3 regions of the Paenibacillus sp. NN59 genome follow, and region 1 is predicted to be linked to each of the others. Evidence: a T-box and tRNA genes for the amino acid it is inferred to sense, from the RefSeq annotation. Region 1 holds a T-box; the other regions hold tRNA genes.

Region 1 (4,815 bases):
TTAATCATTGCCCGATCTGTGGAAAAACAAACAAAAACAAATGAGCCCAGCTTCAGGAATTGCCCCTTAGCTGTGGCTCATTTATTTTAATCTTACTTATTCTTGTTCACTACGCTTCAATAAAGATTCCGATGCCTTTGCCTCCGGCTTCTACTTGCTCCATGCCATCCACCTTACCAAATGTCACGTCAGTCACCAGTACATTTTCACGCAGAACATCGTCAAATGCTTCAATAGCTGCTTGAAGATCGGCATCCACATCCAGCGTCAGGCGCACTCTTTTCTCGATTGGCAGATCCAGACGTTTACGAGTATCCTGTACCGCACGAACCACTTCACGAACCCAGCCTTCTTGCTCCAGCGCCGTTGTGATCTCTGTGTTGAGGGCTACCGTCAAACCATAACCGGATGCAGAAGCAAAGCCCGATTTAGCCTGTTTCTCAACCAGCAACTCCTCATCCGTCACCTGTAGTTCCTCGCCTTCCGGAGAAACGACGTTAAATGCACCTTCCGCTACCACTTTACGGGTCTCATCTGCCGTCATGCCTTTGAACAAGTTTTGCAGGAAACCTACGTTTTTGCCGTATTTTTTACCCGCGACTTTAAGGTTCAGCTTGAGTGTAAAATCAACAAACTCGGCATCGTTATGCTCTGTACGAATTCCTTTGACGTTGATCTCTTCCTTGATGATCTCTTCATAACTTGCCAGATCAAAGCCTTTGTCAAGGGATACGATCAACTCGGACAATGGCTGACGCGTTTTGATACCAGTCTCGTTACGAACGTTACGAGCAAGCTCAACAACGCGGCGAGCTGTTTCCATATCTTGCTCCAAAGCCGCATCGATTAATGCTTCATTCGCTACAGGATAGTCATCCATATGCACACTTTCGCCCGTTGTCAGGTTGAGGTAAATATCCTCAGCCAGCATTGGAGTGAATGGCGCAACCAGCTTCGCTGTAGTCACGAGCACTTCGGTAAGGGTACGATACGCATCCAGTTTATCCTCTGTCAAACCACTTCCCCAGAAGCGATCACGGGAACGGCGGATATACCAGTTACTGAGCTCATCTACAAAGGCTTCGATCGCTTTGGAAGAGTTCAGGTAGTCGTTCACGGACAATGCTTTTTCTACCACAAGGATCAGGCTGTTCAATCTGGACAGAATCCAGCGATCTAATTTGTGAGCAGACACTTGGAATGGATGCTCCTGTGGATCGAATCCATCGATCGTTGCGTACAGCGTCAGGAATGCATGAGTGTTCACCAGCGTATCCACCATTTTGGACTTCGCTTCTCCTACGATGCCTTTGGAGAAACGTTTGCTGTTCCACGGTGCACTGTCAGACAACAACGCCCAGCGGAATGCGTCCGTACCGTACTCCTCGATAACTTCCCAAGGATCGATAACATTACCTTTGGATTTGGACATCTTTTGGCCATTTTCGTCCAGTACGTGTCCTGTTGCCATAACAGCTTTATAAGGCGCTTTGCCTGTCAAAAGTGTAGATACCGCGAGCAGGCTGTAGAACCAGCCGCGCGTTTGGTCAATCCCTTCACAGATCATATCTGCAGGATATTGCTGCTCAAACACTTCTTTATTTTCAAAAGGATAATGTTGCTGCGCAAACGGCATGGAGCCGCTGTCGAACCATACATCGATGACTTCAGGTGTACGCTTCATTTCGTATTTGCCGCAAGAGCTGAGCACCTTCACTTCATCTACATACGGCTTATGCAACTCGAGGTTTTCCGGCACATCGCCTACCGCACGCGCACGTAACTCAGCAATGCTATGAGGAGCAAACTGTTCGCCTGTCTCTTCACACACCCAGATGTTAAGCGGTGTTCCCCAGTAACGGTCACGGCTGATATTCCAGTCCACGAGATCCTCAAGGAACTTCCCAAATCGTCCTTCACGCACATGACCCGGATACCATTCCACTTCACTATTGTTTGCAATCAACTGATCCTTGATTGCTGTTGTTTGGATAAACCAGCTGTCCATAGCATAGTAGAGAAGTGGAGTATCACACCGCCAGCAGAACGGGTAGCTGTGCTCATATTTCTCTTTGCTGAACAGACGGCCATGCTCAGACAAGTATCTCACAATGTCGATGTCGCAGTCCTTCACGAAACGACCTGCAAAATCAGTAACTTGTGCTACAAACTTGCCTTCCAGGTCAACCATGTTCACAAAACTGATGCCATTCTCACGGCAGACACGGTAGTCATCTTCACCATGTGCAGGAGCCATGTGAACAATACCCGTACCACTTGCGTCTGTAACAAATCCTGCCCCCAGAATGATGTTGGTTTTCTCGGCCTCTACGTAGTTAAATGGCGGGCTGTACGTTTTACCTACCAAGTCTGCACCTTTCAGTGCACCAATGATCTCATAATCGCCTTTGCTATCTTTCATAACTTTCTCCACCAAGTTCGTCGCCATGATATACACTTCATCATTTTGACGTACACGAGAGTAGTCCATTGCCGGGTTTACAGCAAGTGCAACGTGAGAAGGCAATGTCCAAGGGGTCGTCGTCCAGGCCAATACGAATTCGCCACTGTCATCCAGCTTGAATTTTGCCGTCGCACTCAAATCTTTAACGTCCTTGTATCCTTGTGCAACTTCATGCGAACTCAATGTTGTTTGGCAAGAAGGGCAGTATGGACTTACGCGGTGACCGCGGTACAACAAACCTTTCTCATGGATCGTCGCTAGGATGTTCCACACACTTTCGATGTAGTTGTTGTCGAGAGTGATGTACGGATTGTTCATATCCGTCCAGTATCCGATCCCTTCCGTCAAATCACGCCATTGCTGCTCGTATTCAAAAACACTTGCTTTACATTCGTTGATAAATTTCTCCACGCCATAATCTTCGATTTCCCACTTGTGGGAGATACCCAATTTTTTCTGAACTCCAAGCTCTACAGGTAAGCCGTGTGTATCCCATCCCGCTTTACGCACAACGCGGTAACCCTTCATCGTATTGTAACGTCCAACAAAGTCTTTAATTACACGACCAAGCACGTGACCGATATGTGGTTTACCATTGGCTGTAGGTGGGCCTTCATAAAATACGAAGTTCGGCTTGCCCTCCCGGTTCTCAATGGAGCGTTTAAACGTATTCTCCGTTTTCCATTTATCTAACACACGCAGTTCTCTTGCACGTGCTTTTTCTTTGACATCAACTCGTTGCATGCTGTTCGACTTCCTTTCTGTTGTTAAGATGAATCGATTGTAAAACATTAAACATACACCATCGTAGCTCATAGATTCCGCTCACCGTTTTAGAACACAAAAAAACCTCATCCCTGGAAAGGGACGAGGTTCATCTCGCGTTACCACCCTAATTCTGTTCATCACAAACCACATTCAGGTTACCCCGAGTATGCTCTGTCATCAACAGCGCTTAAGCCCCGCTAAACTACTGCAGGGTACCGTTATAACGTACGGCTTACGGTTCAGCTTACACACGGCAATGCATTCACCGCTTCAGCGTCACTTCTCCGGGAGGATATTCGGCTATAACTCATCCGTTGGTTTGCACCAGACACCAACTCTCTGAGGGATGAGATCATAACGTACTGAGCCCGTCATGGAATCACTATTCAATATGAATATAGTTATAGCTTCTTTACCCGCAAAAGTCAACCGGGCAGCAGACTAATAAATCTCTTTCATCTCCCGCTCACGGTCACGCACTTCCTGCTCACGGCTCTCCAGTGCTTCCCAGCCATCCTGTGTCAGCAATTCAAGCTGAGCTTCAACGAGCGTACGGAAACGCGCACGATAGATGGATGCCTGCTTCTTCAGTTCTTCCACTTCCAAAGCAATCTTACGGGACTTGCCAAGCGCTTCGTTAACGATTCGGTCTGCATTTTTCTCTGCTTCCTTCACAATTAACTGAGCTTCCTTCTTTGCGTTATTCTTCACATCGTCAGCAGCTTCCTGCGCAATGATGATCGTTTTGCTAAGAGTCTCCTCGATGGTAGCAAAATGATCCAGCTTCTCCTGAACGGACAGCAACTGATTGCTCAGCTCCTTGTTCTCGCGAATGACGCCTTCGTAATCTTTGATGACTTGATCCAGGAATTCATTGACTTCATCCTCGTCATACCCACGCAAGCGTCGGGAGAATTCCTTGTTATGTATGTCCAGCGGCGTTAATGGCATGCTGTCCACCTCCTGTAAAAATTCCTTCTCACTATAGAGAAGGTTTGCAGCATATGGGTTCCACCCAAGGGGCCGTAAGAAAGAAACCTGAACTGGTAACTTTTTACGGAATAGCAGAATCTGCTCTCACGATCTGCAGAGATCCACATCTTGTACTTTAATGTATATCGGAAACACCGGATATTTTTTTACCTTTACGTTTAACATTTCGACAAGAATTCGGATTATCCTGCAATAACATCAAGCAAATTTACCGATCTTTACCCGGCAACGTCCCTTTTTGGTCATTCCTTCCTGTTCAAGCACCTTAAAACGACCAAATCCTTGAATGGATACCACATCTCCTGCCTTAAGCGGCTTTGAGGGGTCTTCCACCACTTTCCAGTTCACTTTACAGCGTCCTGCTTTAATTGGAATCAGTATTTTGCTACGGCTTAATCGGTGCACATCTGCACAGATACCATCCAGTCGCATCGAGGCAACGGTAATATCTATAGTGTCCAATTTCGTCGCAGACCATTTCATCTGATTCAATGGCAGTAGTTCTGTAAATACGTGCAACCGATGCACCTGATTCAATTGAAGCGATAAAAAAGCGCCGGTCTCTGCTGCCACTACAGTATGGCAGCCAT
Region 2 (4,815 bases), 2.4 Mb from region 1:
TCTGCCATTCCGCCACGCCGGCATAGTTTAAATTTAGTTATAATGGCGCGCCCTGAGAGATTCGAACTCCCGGCCTTTTGATTCGTAGTCAAACGCTCTATCCAGCTGAGCTAAGGGCGCAAATATTGGAGCGGAAGACGGGAATCGAACCCGCGACCCTCGCCTTGGCAAGGCGATGCTCTACCGCTGAGCCACTTCCGCAAAATAAGGGATGCGCGTGGAGGGACTTGAACCCCCACGTCAAAGACGCTAGATCCTAAGTCTAGTGCGTCTGCCAATTCCGCCACACGCGCATATAATAAAAGTGAGTCATGAAGGATTCGAACCTTCGACACCCTGATTAAAAGTCAGGTGCTCTACCAACTGAGCTAATGACTCATAATAGAACTGGTGGAGGATGATGGATTCGAACCACCGAACCCGTACGGGAGCAGATTTACAGTCTGATGCGTTTGGCCACTTCGCTAATCCTCCATAAAGTGGTGCCGGCGAGAGGACTTGAACCCCCAACCTACTGATTACAAGTCAGTTGCTCTACCAGTTGAGCTACACCGGCGTATCAAATTGTTTTATTAATGGTGGCTCGGGACGGAATCGAACCGCCGACACGAGGATTTTCAGTCCTCTGCTCTACCGACTGAGCTACCGAGCCATATAAAGATGGCGGAACCGACGGGATTCGAACCCGCGATCTCCTGCGTGACAGGCAGGCATGTTAGGCCAACTACACCACGGTTCCAGATCACTTTCGGTTAGGAAAGCTACAATTGCGGGGGCAGGATTTGAACCTGCGGCCTTCGGGTTATGAGCCCGACGAGCTACCGGGCTGCTCCACCCCGCGTCATTTAAAAAAATATATGGTGGAGGCTGAGGGGATCGAACCCCCGACCCTCTGCTTGTAAGGCAGATGCTCTCCCAGCTGAGCTAAGCCTCCGAAAATATGACCCGTAGGGGATTCGAACCCCTGTTACCTCCGTGAAAGGGAGGTGTCTTAACCCCTTGACCAACGGGCCTTACTGGCTCCCCGAACAGGACTCGAACCTGTGACAACTCGATTAACAGTCGAGTGCTCTACCAACTGAGCTATCAGGGAAAATGGTGGAGCCAAGCGGGATCGAACCGCTGACCTCCTGCTTGCAAGGCAGGCGCTCTCCCAGCTGAGCTATGGCCCCATACATGTATTTCTTATGAAGTTACTATGGGCCTTGGTGGACTCGAACCACCGGCCTCACCCTTATCAGAGGTGCGCTCTAACCAACTGAGCTAAAAGCCCCTATCATTCGAAAAAAAATACCCCATTGGGGTTCCGCTTGGCGGCGTCCTACTCTCCCAGGACCCTGCGGTCCAAGTACCATCGGCGCTAGAGGGCTTAACGGTCGTGTTCGGGATGGGTACGTGTGGAACCCCTCCGCCATCGCCACCAAACGCGATTGGTCGAAGCATAGCTTCTTCCATTCATTCAGAACTGAAAATCATACACACATTCCGTGATGTACCGATTTCCACTTCATTCAGAGTGTTGTTCTCTGAAAACTAGATTCGAAACGAAACGTACGCGATTTAAAACTTGCTATTGGATAAGCCCTCGACCGATTAGTACTGGTCAGCTCCATGCATTGCTGCACTTCCACCCCCAGCCTATCTACCTCGTCGTCTTCAAGGGGTCTTACATACTGGGAAATCTCATCTTGAGGGGGGCTTCACGCTTAGATGCTTTCAGCGCTTATCCCGTCCGTACATAGCTACCCAGCGGTGCTCCTGGCGGAACAACTGGTACACCAGCGGTACGTCCATCCCGGTCCTCTCGTACTAAGGACAGCTCCTCTCAAATTTCCTACGCCCACGACAGATAGGGACCGAACTGTCTCACGACGTTCTGAACCCAGCTCGCGTACCGCTTTAATGGGCGAACAGCCCAACCCTTGGGACCTACTTCAGCCCCAGGATGCGATGAGCCGACATCGAGGTGCCAAACCTCCCCGTCGATGTGGACTCTTGGGGGAGATAAGCCTGTTATCCCCAGGGTAGCTTTTATCCGTTGAGCGATGGCCCTTCCATGCGGTACCACCGGATCACTAAGCCCGACTTTCGTCCCTGCTCGACTTGTAGGTCTCGCAGTCAAGCTCCCTTATGCCTTTGCACTCTTCGAATGATTTCCAACCATTCTGAGGGAACCTTTGGGCGCCTCCGTTACTCTTTAGGAGGCGACCGCCCCAGTCAAACTGCCCACCTGACACTGTCCCCGCACCGGTTTACGGTACCAGGTTAGAACCTAGATACGATCAGGGTGGTATCCCAACGGTGCCTCCACGCAAGCTGGCGCTCACGCTTCAAAGGCTCCCACCTATCCTGTACAGATCGTACCCAAATTCAATATCAAGCTGCAGTAAAGCTCCATGGGGTCTTTCCGTCTTGTCGCGGGTAACCTGCATCTTCACAGGTATTAAAATTTCACCGGATCTCTCGTTGAGACAGCGCCCAAGTCGTTACGCCATTCGTGCGGGTCAGAATTTACCTGACAAGGAATTTCGCTACCTTAGGACCGTTATAGTTACGGCCGCCGTTTACTGGGGCTTCGGTTCACAGCTTCGGGATTACTCCCTAACCACTCCCCTTAACCTTCCAGCACCGGGCAGGCGTCAGCCCGTATACTTCGCCTTACGGCTTCGCACAGACCTGTGTTTTTGCTAAACAGTCGCTTGGGCCTTTTCACTGCGGCCCCCTCGTGCTATTCACACTACCGGGGCACCCCTTCTCCCGAAGTTACGGGGTCATTTTGCCGAGTTCCTTAACGAGAGTTCTTCCGCGCGCCTTAGAATTCTCTTCTCGCCTACCTGTGTCGGTTTGCGGTACGGGCACCTTCATCTGGCTAGAGGCTTTTCTTGGCAGTGTGAGATCATGACCTTCGCTACTGTAATTTTCACTCCCCATCACAGCTCAGCCTTACGGTTAGCGGATTTGCCTACTAACCAGCCTTACTGCTTGGACAGGCATCCATCAGCCTGCGTCACTACCCTACTGCGTCCCCCCATCGCTCGTAACGATTTACGGTGGTACAGGAATTTCGACCTGTTGTCCTTCGACTACGCCTTTCGGCCTCGCCTTAGGTCCCGACTTACCCTGAGCGGACGAGCCTTCCTCAGGAACCCTTAGGCTTTCGGCGGATCAGATTCTCACTGATCTTTTCGTTACTCATACCGGCATTCTCACTTGTATAATGTCCAGCGCTCCTTACGGTACACCTTCAACCCTTATACAACGCTCCCCTACCCCTGATGCAAGCATCAAGCCATAGCTTCGGTGGTGTGTTTAGCCCCGTTACATTTTCGGCGCAGAGTCACTCGACCAGTGAGCTATTACGCACTCTTTCAATGGTGGCTGCTTCTAAGCCAACATCCTGGTTGTCTGTGCAACTCCACATCCTTTCCCACTTAACACACACTTGGGGACCTTAGCTGATGGTCTGGGCTGTTTCCCTTTTGACAATGGATCTTAGCACTCACTGTCTGACTCCCGGAAGTAAGTCTATGGCATTCGGAGTTTGACTGAGCTTGGTAACCCTTGCGGGCCCCGCACCCAATCAGTGCTCTACCTCCACGACTCTGTTTTCCGAGGCTAGCCCTAAAGCTATTTCGGGGAGAACCAGCTATCTCCGAGTTCGATTGGAATTTCTCCGCTACCCCCACCTCATCCCCGCATTTTTCAACATGCGTGGGTTCGGGCCTCCAGTGCGTGTTACCGCACCTTCACCCTGGACAGGGGTAGATCACCCGGTTTCGGGTCTACGTCCACGTACTATAGTCGCCCTATTCAGACTCGCTTTCGCTGCGGCTCCGGCTCTTCACCTTAACCTTGCACGGGAACGTAACTCGCCGGTTCATTCTACAAAAGGCACGCCATCACCCCTAAAACGGGCTCTGACTTTTTGTAAGCACACGGTTTCAGGTTCTATTTCACTCCCCTTCCGGGGTGCTTTTCACCTTTCCCTCACGGTACTGCTTCACTATCGGTCGCTAGGAAGTATTTAGCCTTGGCAGATGGTCCTGCCGGATTCATACGGGGTTTCACGTGCCCCGCACTACTCGGGATCCGTCTCGGAGGGAACAGACTTTCAATTACAGGGCTTTTACCTTCTTTGGCGGGCCTTTCCAGACCTCTTCGCTTAACCGGTTCCTTTGTAACTCCATGTGAGACGTCCCACAACCCCAAAGAGCAAGCTCTTTGGTTTGGGCTTCTCCGCGTTCGCTCGCCGCTACTGACGGAATCACTATTGTTTTCTCTTCCTCAGGGTACTTAGATGTTTCAGTTCCCCTGGTATGCCTCTACATAACCTATGTATTCAGTTATGAGTAACTGGATATTACCCCAGCTGGGTTTCCCCATTCGGACATCCCCGGATCAAAGCTTGCTTACAGCTCCCCGAGGCAGTTTCGTTGTTCGCCACGTCCTTCATCGGCTCCTAGCGCCTAGGCATCCTCCGTGTGCTCTTAGTAGCTTAACCATTGCGCTCGTGTTCGAGCTGTCACTTCCCTTGGTTTGCTTGCGCAAAGCCAAAAGTCGTTCCATTTCGATCACTCGCTCCAGCAATCTACCTTATAAAACACTTCACTTGTTTACACAAGATCAGCTTAAAGGAATGTTCTAATTCGCGTTTGTTTCGTTTCGATATCTAGTTTTCAAAGAACAAGCTTCATAATAAGCAAGCTGTTTGAGAGTTTGAGCTCTCAAAACTGAGCAACGAGTGAGTGGTTTGCAGCTAAGCTGCATATTTGAATGTTTCCACGCGGGAAACGATTCTCCATAGAAAGGAGGTGA
Region 3 (4,815 bases), 2.5 Mb from region 1:
CCCTGTAATTGAAAGTCTGTTCCCTCCGAGACGGATCCCGAGTAGTGCGGGGCACGTGAAACCCCGTATGAATCCGGCAGGACCATCTGCCAAGGCTAAATACTTCCTAGCGACCGATAGTGAAGCAGTACCGTGAGGGAAAGGTGAAAAGCACCCCGGAAGGGGAGTGAAATAGAACCTGAAACCGTGTGCTTACAAAAAGTCAGAGCCCGTTTTAGGGGTGATGGCGTGCCTTTTGTAGAATGAACCGGCGAGTTACGTTCCCGTGCAAGGTTAAGGTGAAGAGCCGGAGCCGCAGCGAAAGCGAGTCTGAATAGGGCGAATGAGTACGTGGACGTAGACCCGAAACCGGGTGATCTACCCCTGTCCAGGGTGAAGGTGCGGTAACACGCACTGGAGGCCCGAACCCACGCATGTTGAAAAATGCGGGGATGAGGTGGGGGTAGCGGAGAAATTCCAATCGAACTCGGAGATAGCTGGTTCTCCCCGAAATAGCTTTAGGGCTAGCCTCGGAAAACAGAGTCGTGGAGGTAGAGCACTGATTGGGTGCGGGGCCCGCAAGGGTTACCAAGCTCAGTCAAACTCCGAATGCCATAGACTTACTTCCGGGAGTCAGACAGTGAGTGCTAAGATCCATTGTCAAAAGGGAAACAGCCCAGACCATCAGCTAAGGTCCCCAAGTGTGTGTTAAGTGGGAAAGGATGTGGAGTTGCACAGACAACCAGGATGTTGGCTTAGAAGCAGCCACCATTGAAAGAGTGCGTAATAGCTCACTGGTCGAGTGACTCTGCGCCGAAAATGTAACGGGGCTAAACACACCACCGAAGCTATGGCTTGATGCTTGCATCAGGGGTAGGGGAGCGTTGTATAAGGGTTGAAGGTGTACCGTAAGGAGCGCTGGACATTATACAAGTGAGAATGCCGGTATGAGTAACGAAAAGATCAGTGAGAATCTGATCCGCCGAAAGCCTAAGGGTTCCTGAGGAAGGCTCGTCCGCTCAGGGTAAGTCGGGACCTAAGGCGAGGCCGAAAGGCGTAGTCGAAGGACAACAGGTCGAAATTCCTGTACCACCGTAAATCGTTACGAGCGATGGGGGGACGCAGTAGGGTAGTGACGCAGGCTGATGGATGCCTGTCCAAGCAGTAAGGCTGGTTAGTAGGCAAATCCGCTAACCGTAAGGCTGAGCTGTGATGGGGAGTGAAAATTACAGTAGCGAAGGTCATGATCTCACACTGCCAAGAAAAGCCTCTAGCCAGATGAAGGTGCCCGTACCGCAAACCGACACAGGTAGGCGAGAAGAGAATTCTAAGGCGCGCGGAAGAACTCTCGTTAAGGAACTCGGCAAAATGACCCCGTAACTTCGGGAGAAGGGGTGCCCCGGTAGTGTGAATAGCACGAGGGGGCCGCAGTGAAAAGGCCCAAGCGACTGTTTAGCAAAAACACAGGTCTGTGCGAAGCCGTAAGGCGAAGTATACGGGCTGACGCCTGCCCGGTGCTGGAAGGTTAAGGGGAGTGGTTAGGGAGTAATCCCGAAGCTGTGAACCGAAGCCCCAGTAAACGGCGGCCGTAACTATAACGGTCCTAAGGTAGCGAAATTCCTTGTCAGGTAAATTCTGACCCGCACGAATGGCGTAACGACTTGGGCGCTGTCTCAACGAGAGATCCGGTGAAATTTTAATACCTGTGAAGATGCAGGTTACCCGCGACAAGACGGAAAGACCCCATGGAGCTTTACTGCAGCTTGATATTGAATTTGGGTACGATCTGTACAGGATAGGTGGGAGCCTTTGAAGCGTGAGCGCCAGCTTGCGTGGAGGCACCGTTGGGATACCACCCTGATCGTATCTAGGTTCTAACCTGGTACCGTAAACCGGTGCGGGGACAGTGTCAGGTGGGCAGTTTGACTGGGGCGGTCGCCTCCTAAAGAGTAACGGAGGCGCCCAAAGGTTCCCTCAGAATGGTTGGAAATCATTCGAAGAGTGCAAAGGCATAAGGGAGCTTGACTGCGAGACCTACAAGTCGAGCAGGGACGAAAGTCGGGCTTAGTGATCCGGTGGTACCGCATGGAAGGGCCATCGCTCAACGGATAAAAGCTACCCTGGGGATAACAGGCTTATCTCCCCCAAGAGTCCACATCGACGGGGAGGTTTGGCACCTCGATGTCGGCTCATCGCATCCTGGGGCTGAAGTAGGTCCCAAGGGTTGGGCTGTTCGCCCATTAAAGCGGTACGCGAGCTGGGTTCAGAACGTCGTGAGACAGTTCGGTCCCTATCTGTCGTGGGCGTAGGAAATTTGAGAGGAGCTGTCCTTAGTACGAGAGGACCGGGATGGACGTACCGCTGGTGTACCAGTTGTTCCGCCAGGAGCACCGCTGGGTAGCTATGTACGGACGGGATAAGCGCTGAAAGCATCTAAGCGTGAAGCCCCCCTCAAGATGAGATTTCCCAGTATGTAAGACCCCTTGAAGACGACGAGGTAGATAGGCTGGGGGTGGAAGTGCAGTAATGCATGGAGCTGACCAGTACTAATCGGTCGAGGGCTTATCCAATAGCAAGTTTTAAATCGCGTAGGTTTCGTTTCGAATCTAGTTTTCAGAGAACAACACTCTGAATGAAGTGAAAATCGGTACATCACGGAATGTGTGTATGATTTTCAGTTCTGATTGATATGGAAGAAGCTATGCTTCGACCAATCGCGTTTGGTGGCGATGGCGGAGGGGTTCCACACGTACCCATCCCGAACACGACCGTTAAGCCCTCTAGCGCCGATGGTACTTGGACCGCAGGGTCCTGGGAGAGTAGGACGCCGCCAAGCGATTCCCTTTGGGGTATTTTTTTTGCCCCCTCGTTAGGGATATGGGATGTATATGTGGGCCTTTAGCTCAGTTGGTTAGAGCGCACCTCTGATAAGGGTGAGGCCGGTGGTTCGAGTCCACCAAGGCCCATAGTAACTGCATAAGAAATACATGAATGGGGCCATAGCTCAGCTGGGAGAGCGCCTGCCTTGCAAGCAGGAGGTCAGCGGTTCGATCCCGCTTGGCTCCACCATTCCCTGATAGCTCAGTTGGTAGAGCACTCGACTGTTAATCGAGTTGTCACAGGTTCGAGTCCTGTTCGGGGAGCCATGGAGAGGTGTCCGAGCTGGCCGAAGGAGCACGATTGGAAATCGTGTAGGCGTCACAAGCGTCTCGAGGGTTCGAATCCCTCTCTCTCCGCCATAATTCTTTTTTAGTGAGGCCCGTTGGTCAAGGGGTTAAGACACCTCCCTTTCACGGAGGTAACAGGGGTTCGAATCCCCTACGGGTCATATTTTCGGAGGCTTAGCTCAGCTGGGAGAGCATCTGCCTTACAAGCAGAGGGTCGGGGGTTCGATCCCCTCAGCCTCCACCATATATTTTTTTAAATGACGCGGGGTGGAGCAGCCCGGTAGCTCGTCGGGCTCATAACCCGAAGGCCGCAGGTTCAAATCCTGCCCCCGCAATTGTAGCTTTCCTAACCGAAAGTGATCTGGAACCGTGGTGTAGTTGGCCTAACATGCCTGCCTGTCACGCAGGAGATCGCGGGTTCGAATCCCGTCGGTTCCGCCATTTTAATACTTTACACCGCGCCGGTGTAGCTCAACTGGTAGAGCAACTGACTTGTAATCAGTAGGTTGGGGGTTCAAGTCCTCTCGCCGGCACCATTTTAGTATTTTGCAATTAGAGGTTTATAAGTTGTATAATATAAGCTCTGATGGTAATACTAAAAACTCATGCTTTAAGGTTTGATTTTATGGCGATCGTGGCGAAGTGGTTAACGCACCGGTTTGTGGATCCGGCACTCGGGGGTTCAATTCCCCTCGATCGCCCCATAGTTTTCTTTATTGGGGATTAGCCAAGCGGTAAGGCAACGGACTTTGACTCCGTCATGCATAGGTTCAAATCCTATATCCCCAGCCATTTACTATGAGTCATTAGCTCAGTTGGTAGAGCACCTGACTTTTAATCAGGGTGTCGAAGGTTCGAATCCTTCATGACTCACTTTCATATTATGCGGTCGTGGCGGAATTGGCAGACGCGCACGGTTCAGGTCCGTGTGGGCTAACCCCCCGTGGAGGTTCGAGTCCTCTCGACCGCACCATATATTTTGCGGAAGTGGCTCAGCGGTAGAGCATCGCCTTGCCAAGGCGAGGGTCGCGGGTTCGATTCCCGTCTTCCGCTCCAATATTTGCGCCCTTAGCTCAGCTGGATAGAGCGTTTGACTACGAATCAAAAGGCCGGGAGTTCGAATCTCTCAGGGCGCGCCATTATTTCCTTTATATCGGGATGTAGCTCAGCTTGGTAGAGCACCTGGTTTGGGACCAGGGGGTCGCATGTTCAAATCGTGTCATCCCGATTTTTCGTTTATGCGGGTGTAGTTCAATGGTAGAACTTTAGCCTTCCAAGCTAATAGCGTGGGTTCGATTCCCATCACCCGCTTACGATTCAAAGAGTTCTTGCATAATGCAAGAACTCTTTTTTTATTTTTAGTGTGTATAAGTTGGCTTATACGGATCAAGTGAACCGTATGTTGGGGTTTTGTGGTAATCTATTCTTAATCAAAAGTAGAAAAGTTACAGGAGGTTGTTAAATGGGCCCTATTATATTCCTTGTCTTTGTGATGATCGCCATAATTATTTATGGAATTACCCAAACGAGAAAATCGAACAGATTAAAGAAAAAATATGGTGCAGCATTACATTCAGTCGGAATTCATTATTCAGGTCTACCTCAGGTGCCGGAGGGTAAGAAAGTGGATGTACTACTAGGTAACGGAAACTTATACATACAAGCAGAT

Evidence for each region. A T-box is a leader RNA that pairs with one kind of tRNA and senses whether it is charged. The one in region 1 lies ahead of ileS (isoleucine--tRNA ligase), so its partner is inferred to be a tRNA-Ile.
Region 2: it encodes a tRNA-Ile, which carries the amino acid that the T-box ahead of ileS (isoleucine--tRNA ligase) is inferred to sense. The anticodon was not compared.
Region 3: it encodes a tRNA-Ile, which carries the amino acid that the T-box ahead of ileS (isoleucine--tRNA ligase) is inferred to sense. The anticodon was not compared.

The regions. Positions count from the first base shown of each region.
Region 1 is NZ_CP199678.1:4,491,709-4,496,523, forward strand. Features, by position in the region: gene ileS (isoleucine--tRNA ligase) at 110-3,208, opposite strand; T-box leader at 3,325-3,616, opposite strand; gene ACT89M_RS19720 (DivIVA domain-containing protein) at 3,674-4,183, opposite strand; gene ACT89M_RS19725 (YlmH family RNA-binding protein) at 4,424-4,815, opposite strand, start outside.
Region 2 is NZ_CP199678.1:324,773-329,587, reverse strand. Features, by position in the region: tRNA gene ACT89M_RS01510 (tRNA-Leu) at 1-22, opposite strand, end outside; tRNA gene ACT89M_RS01505 (tRNA-Arg) at 44-120, opposite strand; tRNA gene ACT89M_RS01500 (tRNA-Gly) at 127-201, opposite strand; tRNA gene ACT89M_RS01495 (tRNA-Leu) at 213-293, opposite strand; tRNA gene ACT89M_RS01490 (tRNA-Lys) at 306-378, opposite strand; tRNA gene ACT89M_RS01485 (tRNA-Tyr) at 389-474, opposite strand; tRNA gene ACT89M_RS01480 (tRNA-Thr) at 481-556, opposite strand; tRNA gene ACT89M_RS01475 (tRNA-Phe) at 577-652, opposite strand; tRNA gene ACT89M_RS01470 (tRNA-Asp) at 662-739, opposite strand; tRNA gene ACT89M_RS01465 (tRNA-Met) at 768-841, opposite strand; tRNA gene ACT89M_RS01460 (tRNA-Val) at 859-934, opposite strand; tRNA gene ACT89M_RS01455 (tRNA-Glu) at 942-1,013, opposite strand; tRNA gene ACT89M_RS01450 (tRNA-Asn) at 1,018-1,093, opposite strand; tRNA gene ACT89M_RS01445 (tRNA-Ala) at 1,097-1,172, opposite strand; tRNA gene ACT89M_RS01440 (tRNA-Ile) at 1,200-1,273, opposite strand; rRNA gene rrf (5S ribosomal RNA) at 1,309-1,425, opposite strand; rRNA gene ACT89M_RS01430 (23S ribosomal RNA) at 1,574-4,501, opposite strand; rRNA gene ACT89M_RS01425 (16S ribosomal RNA) at 4,805-4,815, opposite strand, start outside.
Region 3 is NZ_CP199678.1:360,508-365,322, forward strand. Features, by position in the region: rRNA gene ACT89M_RS01660 (23S ribosomal RNA) at 1-2,549, shown strand, start outside; rRNA gene rrf (5S ribosomal RNA) at 2,699-2,815, shown strand; tRNA gene ACT89M_RS01670 (tRNA-Ile) at 2,872-2,945, shown strand; tRNA gene ACT89M_RS01675 (tRNA-Ala) at 2,973-3,048, shown strand; tRNA gene ACT89M_RS01680 (tRNA-Asn) at 3,050-3,125, shown strand; tRNA gene ACT89M_RS01685 (tRNA-Ser) at 3,127-3,218, shown strand; tRNA gene ACT89M_RS01690 (tRNA-Glu) at 3,236-3,307, shown strand; tRNA gene ACT89M_RS01695 (tRNA-Val) at 3,315-3,390, shown strand; tRNA gene ACT89M_RS01700 (tRNA-Met) at 3,408-3,481, shown strand; tRNA gene ACT89M_RS01705 (tRNA-Asp) at 3,510-3,587, shown strand; tRNA gene ACT89M_RS01710 (tRNA-Thr) at 3,607-3,682, shown strand; tRNA gene ACT89M_RS01715 (tRNA-His) at 3,775-3,850, shown strand; tRNA gene ACT89M_RS01720 (tRNA-Gln) at 3,864-3,938, shown strand; tRNA gene ACT89M_RS01725 (tRNA-Lys) at 3,947-4,019, shown strand; tRNA gene ACT89M_RS01730 (tRNA-Leu) at 4,032-4,119, shown strand; tRNA gene ACT89M_RS01735 (tRNA-Gly) at 4,128-4,202, shown strand; tRNA gene ACT89M_RS01740 (tRNA-Arg) at 4,209-4,285, shown strand; tRNA gene ACT89M_RS01745 (tRNA-Pro) at 4,301-4,374, shown strand; tRNA gene ACT89M_RS01750 (tRNA-Gly) at 4,387-4,457, shown strand; gene ACT89M_RS01755 (hypothetical protein) at 4,609-4,815, shown strand, end outside.